Regions from separate parts of the Priestia sp. Y58 genome, predicted to be linked through region 3. Evidence: riboswitches for the same ligand, from Rfam matches in the RefSeq annotation. Region 3 holds a riboswitch; each other region holds the start of a gene.

Region 1 (3,126 bases), on a different contig from region 3:
CCGTCTCTTTTGCACCAGGAGTCTGTAAAAAGCTGATTGGCTTTTTACCATCAAATCCAATTGCTCCGTAGGCAAAGTCGTGTACCACACAAATATCGTGCTTGGCAGCAAACGCCACGGTGTCTTCAAAAAATTCTGCCGTTGCCACTGCACCAGTAGGATTATTGGGATAGTTTAAAAACATGAGCTTTGCCTGTTCTTTAGCACGTTCACTTATCTCTTCGTATACGGGTAGAAAATGATTTTTAGCCGTGAGCGGCATCACTTCCATCTTGGCTTTTGCAAGCTCTACTCCAGACCAGTAATCAGGATATCCAGGATCCGGAACCAGCACCGTATCTCCAGGGTTTAATAAGCACTGCGGGATTTCAACAAGTCCACCCTTCCCGCCAAACAAAATAGCTACTTCTTTTTCGGGATCCACATCAACCCCGTATTCTCGCTTATAAAAAGTCGCAACGGCCTCTTTCAAAAACTGATGCCCCCGAAATGGAGAATATTTATGATGTATAGGATTAGCGCTTGCTTTTTGCAGTGTTTCTACAATATGTGAAGGAGTAGGCTGATCAGGATTTCCCTGCCCTAAGTTAATAACGTCGTGCCCTTGGGCCATTACTTTTCCTACCTTGCCTACAAGTGATGCAAAAAATTGTTTTGGTAAACTTTTTAATAGTTCCGATTGCTCAAATTGTTTCATCATCGCACACCTTCTCAAAAAATTCTTGAAATTCTAGTCACAAATAATATATTGTAATACTCAACTTGTAAAGTCATTTTTTTCAACTACTAAAAAAGGACGGATGATAAAGTGAGTGTAAAAATTACGTGTTTGCAGCTTGATATTGCGTTTGGAAACCCAACTAAAAACCGAAAATATATTCAACAAAAAATGACAGAAGCTCTGAAAGAAAACCCTGATATCCTGGTGCTTCCTGAGCTATGGGATACAGCTTATGATTTGACGCGGCTAGACGAAATTGCAGATGATGAAGGACAGCAGGCCAAGCAATTAATCTCTCAGTTTGCTAAAACGAACGAAGTAAATATTGTGGCAGGCTCGATCGCGAAAAAAACAGAGCAAGGCGTCACGAATACGATGTATATTTTTGACCGAAAAGGTCGTGAAGTATCACAATACAGTAAACTGCACTTGTTTAAATTAATGGATGAGCACCTCTATCTAGAAGCAGGAACGGCAAAAAATCTTTTTACACTTGAACAGTCACTATGCGCAGGAGTTATTTGTTACGATATTCGTTTTCCAGAATGGATTCGGGTTCATACTAGCAGCGGAGCAGAAGTCTTGTTTGTTGTCGCTCAGTGGCCGGCTCCAAGACTTGCCCACTGGAAAGCACTTCTCATTAGCCGTGCAATCGAAAATCAATGCTATGTAATCGCGTGTAATCGTGTAGGCCAAGATCCTAATAACACATTTGCCGGACATTCCTTAGTCATCGATCCGTGGGGAGAAATAATCGCTGAAGCTGGCGATAGCGAAGAACTTTTAAGTGCTGACGTTAACCTGGAACTTGTAAAAGAAATTCGCAAACAAATTCCTGTCTTTACAGATCGCCGCACAGAATTTTATTAATTATGTATTGACAGCCGTTTTTTTGCATGATACGATTTTCACCAGATATCATAAAATATTCAAACAAATCAAAATTGAATAAGTAATCGTACTCTTATCAAGAGTTGGCTGAGGGATTTGGCCCTGTGAAGCCCAGCAACCGACCGTCATTCCATCCTAAGATGGATCACACCCGTAAAACATGTTTTACAAAGGCACGGTGCTAATTCCAACAGAAAGTAATTCTTTCTGGCAGATAAGAGGTTTGAACACTACAATCAAGCCTCTTTCCAACGAAAGAGGCTTTTATATTTTCTAAAATTATAAAAGCCTCCATATATTCTTAAACCTATTAACTTAGTAAACAAATCAGTTTAATAAACTATGGAGGGATTCCGATGTCAACAACAAAAACAGAGAAGTATCAGCCTTTAACAGAAATTTCAGCAATCAAACTTGTGAAAAAGCTAGGTCTTTTTGATGCCACAGAAGCGCTGACTGCCCGTGAAATTGGTGACGGCAACTTAAATCTCGTCTTTCACATCATAAATGATCAAACGAATAAATCCATTATCGTCAAACAAGCACTTCCCTATGCAAAAGTTGTAGGCGAAAGCTGGCCTCTATCATTGAACCGTGCCACAATTGAAAGCAATGCGCTCAAGCAATTTGGTGCATTTACGCCAGAACTTGTGCCCGCTGTTTATTACCACGATGAAACGCTTGCTGTTACGGTCATGGAAGATCTGTCTCATTTAACGATTTCTCGCGCCGGACTTATTCAAGGTGAAAGTTATCCTCTGCTCTCACAGCATATCGGTTCTTTTTTAGGACATATTGCGTTCAAAACGTCTGATTTCGCCTTAAAGCCTCAGGATAAAAAAGAAGAAATTGTTAAGTACAGCAACCCGGACTTATGCAATATTACGGAAGATTTAGTTTTTACAGATCCTTTTTTTGATATTGATACAAATGAATTCGAAAAAGCGCTGCGTCCTGATGTAGAAGAATTATGGAATGATAGTGATGTAAAGCTACAAGCAGCAAAATTAAAATATAAATTTTTAACAAATGCGCAAACGCTAATCCACGGTGATTTACATACAGGCAGCATCTTTGCTAGCAGTCAAGAAACAAAAGTGATTGATCCAGAGTTTGCTTTTTACGGTCCGTTTGGATTCGATTTAGGACAATTTGTTGCGAATTTATTTTTAAATGCTCTTTCTCGAGAAACAAATCGCGAACCATTATTTGAACACATTACGAACACATGGAACGTATTTAAAGATACCTTTACTGCGCTTTGGCATTCTGAAAACACTGAACCTTTCGCTAAAGATGAGCGCTTATTACATGAAATTTTAACGCAAACGTGGCAAGATGCTGTTGGATATGCAGGATGTGAAATCATTCGACGTACAATTGGCTTAGCTCACGTCGCAGACTTAGACGAAATTTCTTCAGAGGAAAGAAAAATTAACGCTAAACGTACTGCGTTAAAAATTGGACGCTATTTGCTTCTGCACCAACAAGACGTTTCACCAAATGAATTTGAA
Region 2 (3,126 bases), on a different contig from region 3:
TATCCAAATTGCCCAATAATAAAGCATGCCAAGATAATAAACGCAAAAGCTTGCTTATCATTCAGGGGAAGAAATGACTGAAGCTGCTTAGCGATTCCAAATACATTTCCAATCAATGTAGTAAAAATCTCGCCTAACACAACTACCGTAAATAAAACATTCACCCACGCTGAGATATTTTTAACAACGGCACTCATAGGAATATCAAGTTGAAATGAATAAGGCAAATTGGAAAGGGCAAGATGAGTAGAAACAAGCATAAACGTAAGTACACATCCTCCTATTACGGCCCCTTTTTTAATCACGCTCCTATCTTTCACGGAGCTTCCTAATGGAACTAAAACGGCCTGAGCCAAAGCTAGATTTAGGGAAATATATAAAAAGGGACTAACCGCCCACTTCCACTGCGTGACGAGCGTTAAATCCGGCTTCGTTTGAATCAGTGAGAAATAGCTGATATTTGGCACAAAGATGATAAAAGCAAATGAAAGCATCATCGGCACAACAAGAGAATTAACCATTAAAATACCGTTAATTCCTCTTGCGATAAATATATAAGTTAAAACAATTGTAAAAATCATCCCAACAGGAGGCCACAGCCCAAACTGTTCTTTTCCTATTGCCCCCGTACTCGCTAGCATGACTGAAGTTACTCCAAATAAAATGACAATCATTACACCGTTTACCACTTTTCCAAGCACATCACCAAATAAATATGTATTAAGCTGCTGATAAGAAGAAGCCCCAATTGCGTGCGAAAGCAGCATCATTTTTGAACCTAGCCAAATAAAAAACAAGCCGCTGACCAAAATTCCGACCATTCCAAGTTCTCCGTACTGTGTAAAAAATTGAACGATTTCCTTCCCTGTTGCAAAACCGGCTCCTACAACGGTTCCTACATACGTAGCAGCAACCTGCAGCGTGAGTTTCCACCTTTTCATGCCCATCACCCTTCTACCCTTCATAGTTCACTATATGTAGAAACGGTTAAAAAAAGACGAGCCTTTTTACGTATAAATCGACACATATCCCAGCGCTTGTGCCTTTTCGTTTATTTTTTATTTTTCATTTTCTTTTTGTATTTCTTAAAAAAAACTCCTTAACCCCTAACATAACAGTCATTTTCAAACAAAATATACGGATATTTTCCCTTTACCTTTTAAATTTTCCTCAATATTTGCTGGAAATTCATAATTTACTGTTGTATAATTTCTAAAAATCAGATAAATTATTAAATAAGTATTCTTTCTATTTAAAAAAATATGTTTCAATTATATACAATTGATTCTTATCATGAGAGGTGGAGGGACTGGCCCTTTGAAACCTCAGCAACCAGTCGTTAGAGACATGGTGCTAAATCCAGCAAGCAATTTATTGCTTGGAAGATAAGAAGGCGAAAAAAGTCTTCTTCTTAAGAAGACTTTTTCTATTTTATCGGCATATTGCATAAAACGAATCACTCGTGAAATAGAAGCGGAACAATTTAAGGAGGTTTTGACATGGGGTTACTTGAAGATTTAAAGTCTAAAATTTTAATTGGGGATGGTGCCACTGGTACCCTCCTTTACTCACACGGTATTGACAGCTGTTTTGAAGAACTAAACATCACCAAACCAGAAGAGGTTTCTCGTATTCACAGAGCCTATGTAGAAGCTGGTGCAAACGTTATTCAAACAAATACGTACGCTGCTAATTATCAAAAACTTGCCCGTTATGGATTAGAAGATTCAGTCAAAGACATCAATGTTGCTGGTGTAAAATTAGCGAAACAAGCTGCAAAAGATCAGGCTTACGTGGTTGGTACACTCGGCGGAATTCGTTCTTTCCAAAAAAACGCTATTAGTTTAGAAGAAGTTAAGCGAAGCATTCGTGAACAAATGTTTTGGCTTTTAAATGAAGGCGTGGATGGCCTTTTATTTGAAACATACTATGATTTCGAAGAATTAAAGACCGTTCTTACACTGGCAAGAAAAGAAACGGATAAGCCTATTATTACCCACGTTTCCCTGCATGATATTGGCGTACTGCAAGATGGGCGTCCTTTAGCAGATGCATTAAAAGAACTAGAAGCGTTGGGAGCAGATGTTGTCGGGCTAAACTGCCGTTTAGGTCCTTATCATATGATTCAGTCTCTTGAAGAAGTACCGCTTCCTGATCGTGCTTTCTTATCTGCTTACCCTAATGCCAGCCTTCCGGCATATGTGGAAGGAAAGCTCGAATATGAAACGAATGAAGACTACTTTGTAGAAAGCGCACGTTTATTCCGCGAACAAGGGGTTCGCTTAATTGGAGGATGCTGCGGTACAACACCAGCCCACGTACGCGCAATGTCATCTGCCTTAAAAGACCTACCTCCGATTACAAGTAAAGTCGTTAAAATGAGACCTGCCGTTACGGTTCAAGAGCGTGAGCAGCAGGATAAACCTCATATGCATGAAATTGTGAAGAAGCGCCGCTCGGTTATCGTCGAGCTAGATCCGCCTAAACAGCTTGGTCCGACGAAATTTTTAGAAGGCGCAAAAGCACTTGATAAAGTCGGCGTAGATGCTATTACATTAGCTGATAATTCTCTTGCCTCACCTCGCATCAGCAACTTGGCAATGGCAACACTGATGCAGCAAGAAACAAAAGCACGACCGCTTATTCATATTACCTGTCGCGATCGAAATTTAATTGGACTTCAATCTCATTTAATGGGACTTCATACGCTAGGAATGAATCAAGTACTTGCAATTACTGGTGATCCGTCAAAAGTTGGCGATTTCCCTGGCGCCACTTCAGTCTACGATTTATCTTCATTTGACTTGATTAGTTTAATCGCTCAGTTTAATGAAGGACTATCTTATTCCGGCAAACCGCTTGGTCAAAAAACCAATTTTTCCATTGCAGCTGCCTTTAACCCAAACGTGCGTCACTTAGACCGAGCCGTTCAGCGTTTGGAAAAGAAAATCGACTGCGGGGCTCACTATTTCATTACTCAGCCTCTCTATTCAACTAAGCAAATTGAAGAGGTATATGAAGCAACCAAACATTTAACAACGCCGGTATACATCGGGATCATGCCGTTAACAAGCGCAAGAAATGCTCGATTTATTCACCATGAAGTACCTGGAATTAAATTATCAG
Region 3 (3,126 bases):
TAACTGAAATAGCCGTCATATATAGTGTTTCATTTGTCGCTTGAATAAAATCATCTAAAATAACGTTTGGAAATAGTTTCTCAAGCATTTGTCATTACCTCCACTTCTACCTGCTGCTCATGAATGTATGCAATGACTTTTTCAACTTCTGTTAATTCTCCGTCTAAATGAACGAACAACGTTCCGTATGAACCTGTTTGTGTATGCGAAATCTTTCCTTGCAAAATATTAATCGTTACATCAAACTGTTTTAAAATCGTTGTAATGAGCGGTTGCTCTGCTTTTCCGCCAACAAACGTCAGCTGAATAATTTGCCCGCTTGGATACAGCTCTTTTACTTGTTCAATTGTTTCAAACGTTTCTTCTGGTTCAGAAATTTGTTGAACGAATCGCTTTGTAATCGGCTGCTTAGGTTTTCTGAATACTTCTAACACCTGTCCTTCTTCTACCACTGCCCCATTTTCCATAACGGCTACTCGATGACAAATTTTACGAATAACGTGCATTTCATGAGTAATGAGTACAATGGTTAACCCTAGCTTCTCATTAATATCTACTAACAGATCTAAAATGGAATCTGTCGTTTGAGGATCAAGCGCTGATGTTGCTTCATCACACAGCAATACTTTTGGGTTATTGGCTAGCGCTCGAGCAATACCAACACGCTGCTTCTGTCCACCGCTAAGCTGGGATGGATAAGCATTTTCACGCCCTTCAAGCCCGACTAGCTTGATAAGCTCGTCTACTCGTTTCATTCTTTTTTCTTTTGAGATCCCTGCTATTTCTAACGGAAAGGCAATATTTTCTCGCACCGTACGCGACCACAAGATATTAAAGTGCTGAAATACCATACTAATTTCTTGTCTAGCTTTTCTGAGTTTTCCGCCTTTAATTTTTCCAATATCATTACCTGCTACTTCGACCGTTCCTGTCGTTGGTGTTTCTAACCCGTTTAGCAAGCGAATTAAAGAACTTTTCCCCGCTCCGCTGTAACCAATGATTCCGTAAATTTCGCCTTGGTTAACGGTTAGATTCACATTATCAACAGCTGTTACTTGACCGCTTTTAGCCTGATAAATTTTTGTAACGCCTGTTAATGTAATCATATTTCTTCACCTTCTTTAGTAAAAACTTAATTATGTTAGGTTGCCCTATAGGATAAAAAAGCCGTAAAACAATTTTCCCCATTAAAAAAGCCTCTCTGCGCATGACAGAAAGGCTCGATATTTAATCCTTTCTCTCATCTTTCAAAGCGCATAGCTTTGCAGGAATTGGCACCATTTCAGTTAGTCTGACGGTTGCCGGGTTTCACAGGGCTCAGTCCCTCCACCTCTCTTGATAAGAGTTCGCAACAATTATTTTGTTTTTAGGAAATATTCATTCATTTATGAACATTCATGAGTGTGATTTTAGCATGTGTCAGATAGGCTGTCAACAGATTTTGTTCTTGGGATAATATCCCAAGATTTCAACAGCCCCAACGGTTTGCTCTCGTTCCATTTCTTCATTTTAAACAAACGTTTGATTATCGAAGCTCTTCAAGTACGTGCTCGATGGAATGAAAGGCATAGAGTTTTTTTACCATTTCGCCATTTTTCACTTCAATCAAACAAGGTACACTTTCAATTGAAAATGCTTCTGCTTTTGAAGGCATATAATTTAAATTGCTCATTCCGATGGTCACACCGGGCAGCATCGCTTCTGCTACGGTTAACATTTTTTTTGCCAGCTGACATGTCCCGCAAAAAGGGGTATGGAAAAAGATAAACGCTCTTTGTCCTTCTTTTAACTGATCGTCAAGCTGTTTTTCACTCCATTCTTGCATGTTGCTCATTCCTTTTATGTTAAAAATTCTGCATTAACATCGATATTGGCACTCAGTAATACTGTTGCTATGTGATGTCTAGGGGCGGCAGCAACCTCTCGGTACATTTTATCAATATATAGATGCTCTGCTTCCGGAAGCTCTCGTTTAAATTGTTTTCTCAGCTTATTCCCTGAATCATCAGAGTCAACGAGTATGTATACCTCTTTGTTAAACGTACAGTCAATAATTTCATCCAGCTTTGATAAACTAATCGTACCGTTTGTACAGATAATTTCAATTGGTTCTCGAATGATATCTTGAATACGCTTTTTATCTGATTTTCCTTCGACAATAATTACTTTTTCAATTTCAATTAGCCCCATTTTCATCACCCATAATCGTCAGTTGTATAGTAACATCATTTCTTTATGCTATACAATATTCGTTAATGTATCACAGTTCACCTGTTTTTTAAAAGAAATTTGCAAGAAAGAACTCTTTTAAAAGGCAGTTTAGGCCATATTGTTTCCATAAAACAAGAAAAACAGCGGCAGTTGCCACTGTTTAGCACCATCCTGCTTCTTCGTCGCAGTCTGTATATTTTTGCGTTTCACCTTGTTTTTGTACGTCCGCGTATTGATAGAACTTATTATTTTCTTGCGAATATCCTTCTTCAAAACGGTATTCATTGCCGCTTGTTCCGTAACTAACTTCACCAATTGGCTGCTTATCAACATATAATTTCATACCGCCGTCATGAAATTTAGCTGTAACGCGATCTGTAACGTCCATTTTTTGTTTTTCAAACATAAAAAGACACTCCTTTAGCTTGTTTACTAATAGAGTGTCCAGTCAAAAACTTTTCATAAAGACAATTTATGGAGGAATATTATCCTTCGTTTGTCATTTCTTCGTATTGCTCTGCTGTCATTAGCTTGTCTACTTGAGAAGCATCGGATGGTTTGATTGTAATCATCCATGCTTCTTCGTATGGAGATTCATTAACAAGCTCAGGGCTATCGCTTAAGTTGTCGTTTACTGCTACAACTTCACCGCTAATTGGTGCATAAAGCTCAGAAACTGTTTTTACTGATTCAACGCTGCCAAACGGCTCGTCAGCTTCTACTGTTGCTCCTACTTCTGGCAGTTCAACGAATACGATGTCTCCAAGCTCAGCTTGAGCGAAATGTGTAATACCTACGCGGACAACGTCTCCTTCTGTTTTTACCCATTCATGCTCTTCAGAATAACGCAAATCTTTTGGTGTACTCATCTTAATCCCTCCAAAATATGTATCTTAATTTGTTTATATAAAAAGC
Region 4 (3,126 bases), on a different contig from region 3:
TGATTTTTTAATAAAAATTGCACGATCTCTGCCCGATCATATCCGCCATCAAATTCACTGGGTTATTGTGGGAGACGGCCCTTTAAAAGAACAAATGCAGCAGCAAGCATCTGAGCATATGACATTTACAGGCTTCCTTGAAGGTAAGCAACTTGCTCATATCTATTCATCATCTGATTTGTTTGTTTTTCCTTCAGAAACAGAAACCTTCGGAAATGTTGTGCTGGAGTCTCTTGCTTCTGGAACTCCTGTAGTGGCAGCAAATGCAGGAGGAGTTAAACAGATGGTTCAGCACGGGCGAAACGGCTACCTTTGCAAACCTCACTCCTTAGAAGAATTCAGTTCGGCTATTACAGATTTACTCGATGATTTGCATCAGCGGCTTCACTTTGGGCATGCAGCGAGACAATATGCTCTTACTCAATCATGGGACGCCATTTTTCAGCATTTGCTTTCAGAATATGAAGGTGTCGTAGAAAAATCTGCTGCAGGTATTCAATGGGCATAAAAAAATCTCCGTTTTCACGGAGATTTTTTTATTATTTAGCTAAAGCTTGAGTTTTTAATGCTTCCGCTTTGTCTGTGAACTCCCAAGGAAGCTCCACATCCGTACGACCAAAGTGGCCGTAAGCTGCTGTTTGCTTATAAATTGGGCGACGTAAATCAAGCATTTTAATGATGCCTGCTGGACGTAGATCAAAGTTTTTGCGTACTACGTCTACTAGTACTTCTTCAGAAACTTTTCCTGTACCGAATGTATCAATTGAAATAGATACTGGCTGTGCAACACCAATTGCATATGCTAGTTGTACTTCACATTTATCAGCAAGATCAGCTGCTACAATGTTTTTCGCAACATAACGAGCTGCATAAGCTGCTGAACGGTCTACTTTTGTTGCGTCCTTACCAGAGAATGCACCGCCGCCGTGACGAGCATATCCGCCGTAAGTATCAACGATAATTTTACGACCAGTTAAACCAGCATCTCCTTGAGGACCGCCGATTACGAAACGTCCTGTTGGGTTAATGAAATACTTTGTATTTTCATCAATTAACTCGTTGGGAACAACTGGATTAATAACATATTCTTTTAAGTTACGTTGAATTTGCTCTAACGTTACTTCTGGGTGATGCTGAGTTGAAATAACAATTGTATCGATGCGAACAGGTTTGTTGTTTTCATCATATTCAACTGTTACTTGTGTTTTACCATCCGGGCGAAGGTAAGGAAGAATTTCTTCTTTACGTACTTCTGTTAGACGGCGAGCAAGTTTATGAGCTAATGAAATTGGAAGAGGCATTAATTCTTTTGTTTCGTTACATGCATAACCAAACATTAACCCTTGGTCTCCAGCTCCGATTGCTTCGATTTCTTCATCTGACATTTGACCTTCACGTGCTTCTAACGCCTGGTCTACACCAGCAGCGATATCAGCTGACTGCTCGTCGATAGATGTTAATACTGCACAAGTTTCAGCATCAAATCCGTATTTTGCACGAGTATAGCCAATTCCTTTAATTGTTTCACGAACTGTTTTAGGAATATCCACGTAAGTAGAAGTTGTAATTTCACCACTTACTAAAACTAAACCAGTTGTTACGCTTGTTTCACAAGCAACACGAGCATTTGGATCCTTTGCTAGGATAGCATCAAGAATTGAGTCAGAAATTTGGTCACAAATTTTATCGGGATGTCCCTCTGTAACAGATTCTGACGTGAACAGACGACGTTGTGTTGACATCAGTTTTCCTCCTTATAAATACGATACATTGTGATACGGTACTCATTCCCTTATTTTCATTACACGTTAAAAAATATAAAAAAACCTTTCCTTGTATCGAGGAAAGGTATCAAATTCTACATAAGCCTTTCACTCTTATCGATCAAGGTTGTGCCCTTGCATCAGGTTAGCACCTTATCGTCTACACAAAAAAATGACGATGGTTGCTGGGTTTCATAGGGCCTGTCCCTCCACCAGCTCGGGATAAGAGAGTATCCGTTCAAGGACATATAATACATGAAAAAGCGCTTCACTGTCAACAACATTCAAATGGAAATCATCTCTTTATGTTTGAATCGGTTTTAATGTAACATACTCAAATTCTGAAATAGTACATCTTATTAAGAATTATTACTAAGTTTGGTTAATAAGACAGATCAAAATGAGGCTTTCACTTAAAATAGCTTCACTTTTTTCGCTTCTAGCACATATACATGTGTCTAAAATAGGTATAACGTACATTTTTTTATAATACACAAACATTTTTAGTTAAATAGTATAGAATAATTAAATAAATGTGTTATACTAATTATAAATTTCAAACATTAATGAATAAATAATAGCTAAAAAAGGAAGGTAGTGCACATGAGTACTGTTGATATGTCTATCGAATTAAATGGTTTGCTTCAATTAAAAACAACAAAACACCAATTATCTGTTCCACAACTTGTTGAAAAAATTCTAGCTCGACGCGAAGGAACGCTGACTTCTACAGGTGCTGTGTCAGTCGAAACTGGGAAATATACAGGTCGCTCTCCTTTAGATAAATTTATTGTAAGCGATGCTGTGTCTTCAAAAACGGTTGAATGGGGACCTGTCAATCAGCCAATTTCTGCTCAGCGATTCGATGCGCTATACAAAAAAGTCTTAACCCACTTAAAGAAGCAGGATGAACTTTTTGTTTTTAATGGATATGCTGGAGCTGATAAAAAGTATCAGTTACCAATTCAAGTAGTTAATGAATTTGCATGGCACAACCTATTCGCTCAGCAGTTATTCATTCGCCCTTCAGCCGAACAAAAAACAAATGATGATGTGAAGCCGTTTACAATTGTAGCAGCTCCAACGTTCAAAGCTGATCCTGAAACAGACGGGACAAATTCTGAAACCTTCATTATTCTTTCGTTAGAGCGACGTATTGTGCTAATTGGAGGAACTGAATACGCTGGTGAAATGAAAAAATCTATTTTCTCAGTGATGAACTTCTTGCTTCCTCAAAACAATATTCTATCCATGCACTGTTCTGCTAACGTAGGAGAAGAAGGTGACGTTGCATTATTCTTTGGTTTATCTGGAACGGGTAAAACAACGCTTTCTGCTGATGCAAACCGTCGTTTAATCGGAG

What was found. A riboswitch is a leader RNA that binds a small molecule or an ion and turns the genes downstream of it on or off. The one in region 3 is predicted to bind S-adenosylmethionine.
Region 1: linked by a shared signal. The riboswitch ahead of mtnK (S-methyl-5-thioribose kinase) and the one ahead of MMB68_RS18385 (methionine ABC transporter ATP-binding protein) in region 3 are both predicted to bind S-adenosylmethionine.
Region 2: linked by a shared signal. The riboswitch ahead of MMB68_RS14735 (bifunctional homocysteine S-methyltransferase/methylenetetrahydrofolate reductase) and the one ahead of MMB68_RS18385 (methionine ABC transporter ATP-binding protein) in region 3 are both predicted to bind S-adenosylmethionine.
Region 4: linked by a shared signal. The riboswitch ahead of metK (methionine adenosyltransferase) and the one ahead of MMB68_RS18385 (methionine ABC transporter ATP-binding protein) in region 3 are both predicted to bind S-adenosylmethionine.

Annotation. Positions count from the first base shown of each region.
Region 1 is NZ_JAKWFL010000004.1:240,546-243,671, reverse strand. Features, by position in the region: gene MMB68_RS14510 (pyridoxal phosphate-dependent aminotransferase) at 1-697, opposite strand, end outside; gene MMB68_RS14505 (carbon-nitrogen family hydrolase) at 809-1,591, shown strand; SAM riboswitch class I at 1,683-1,833, shown strand; gene mtnK (S-methyl-5-thioribose kinase) at 1,969-3,126, shown strand, end outside.
Region 2 is NZ_JAKWFL010000004.1:286,679-289,804, reverse strand. Features, by position in the region: gene MMB68_RS14740 (YkvI family membrane protein) at 1-941, opposite strand, end outside; SAM riboswitch class I at 1,286-1,392, shown strand; gene MMB68_RS14735 (bifunctional homocysteine S-methyltransferase/methylenetetrahydrofolate reductase) at 1,500-3,126, shown strand, end outside.
Region 3 is NZ_JAKWFL010000006.1:64,793-67,918, forward strand. Features, by position in the region: gene MMB68_RS18380 (methionine ABC transporter permease) at 1-88, opposite strand, end outside; gene MMB68_RS18385 (methionine ABC transporter ATP-binding protein) at 81-1,106, opposite strand; SAM riboswitch class I at 1,238-1,345, opposite strand; gene MMB68_RS18390 (thioredoxin family protein) at 1,526-1,825, opposite strand; gene MMB68_RS18395 (toprim domain-containing protein) at 1,840-2,190, opposite strand; gene MMB68_RS18400 (YusG family protein) at 2,372-2,617, opposite strand; gene gcvH (glycine cleavage system protein GcvH) at 2,697-3,080, opposite strand.
Region 4 is NZ_JAKWFL010000001.1:1,066,808-1,069,933, forward strand. Features, by position in the region: gene MMB68_RS05575 (glycosyltransferase family 4 protein) at 1-508, shown strand, start outside; gene metK (methionine adenosyltransferase) at 540-1,742, opposite strand; SAM riboswitch class I at 1,875-1,992, opposite strand; gene pckA (phosphoenolpyruvate carboxykinase (ATP)) at 2,367-3,126, shown strand, end outside.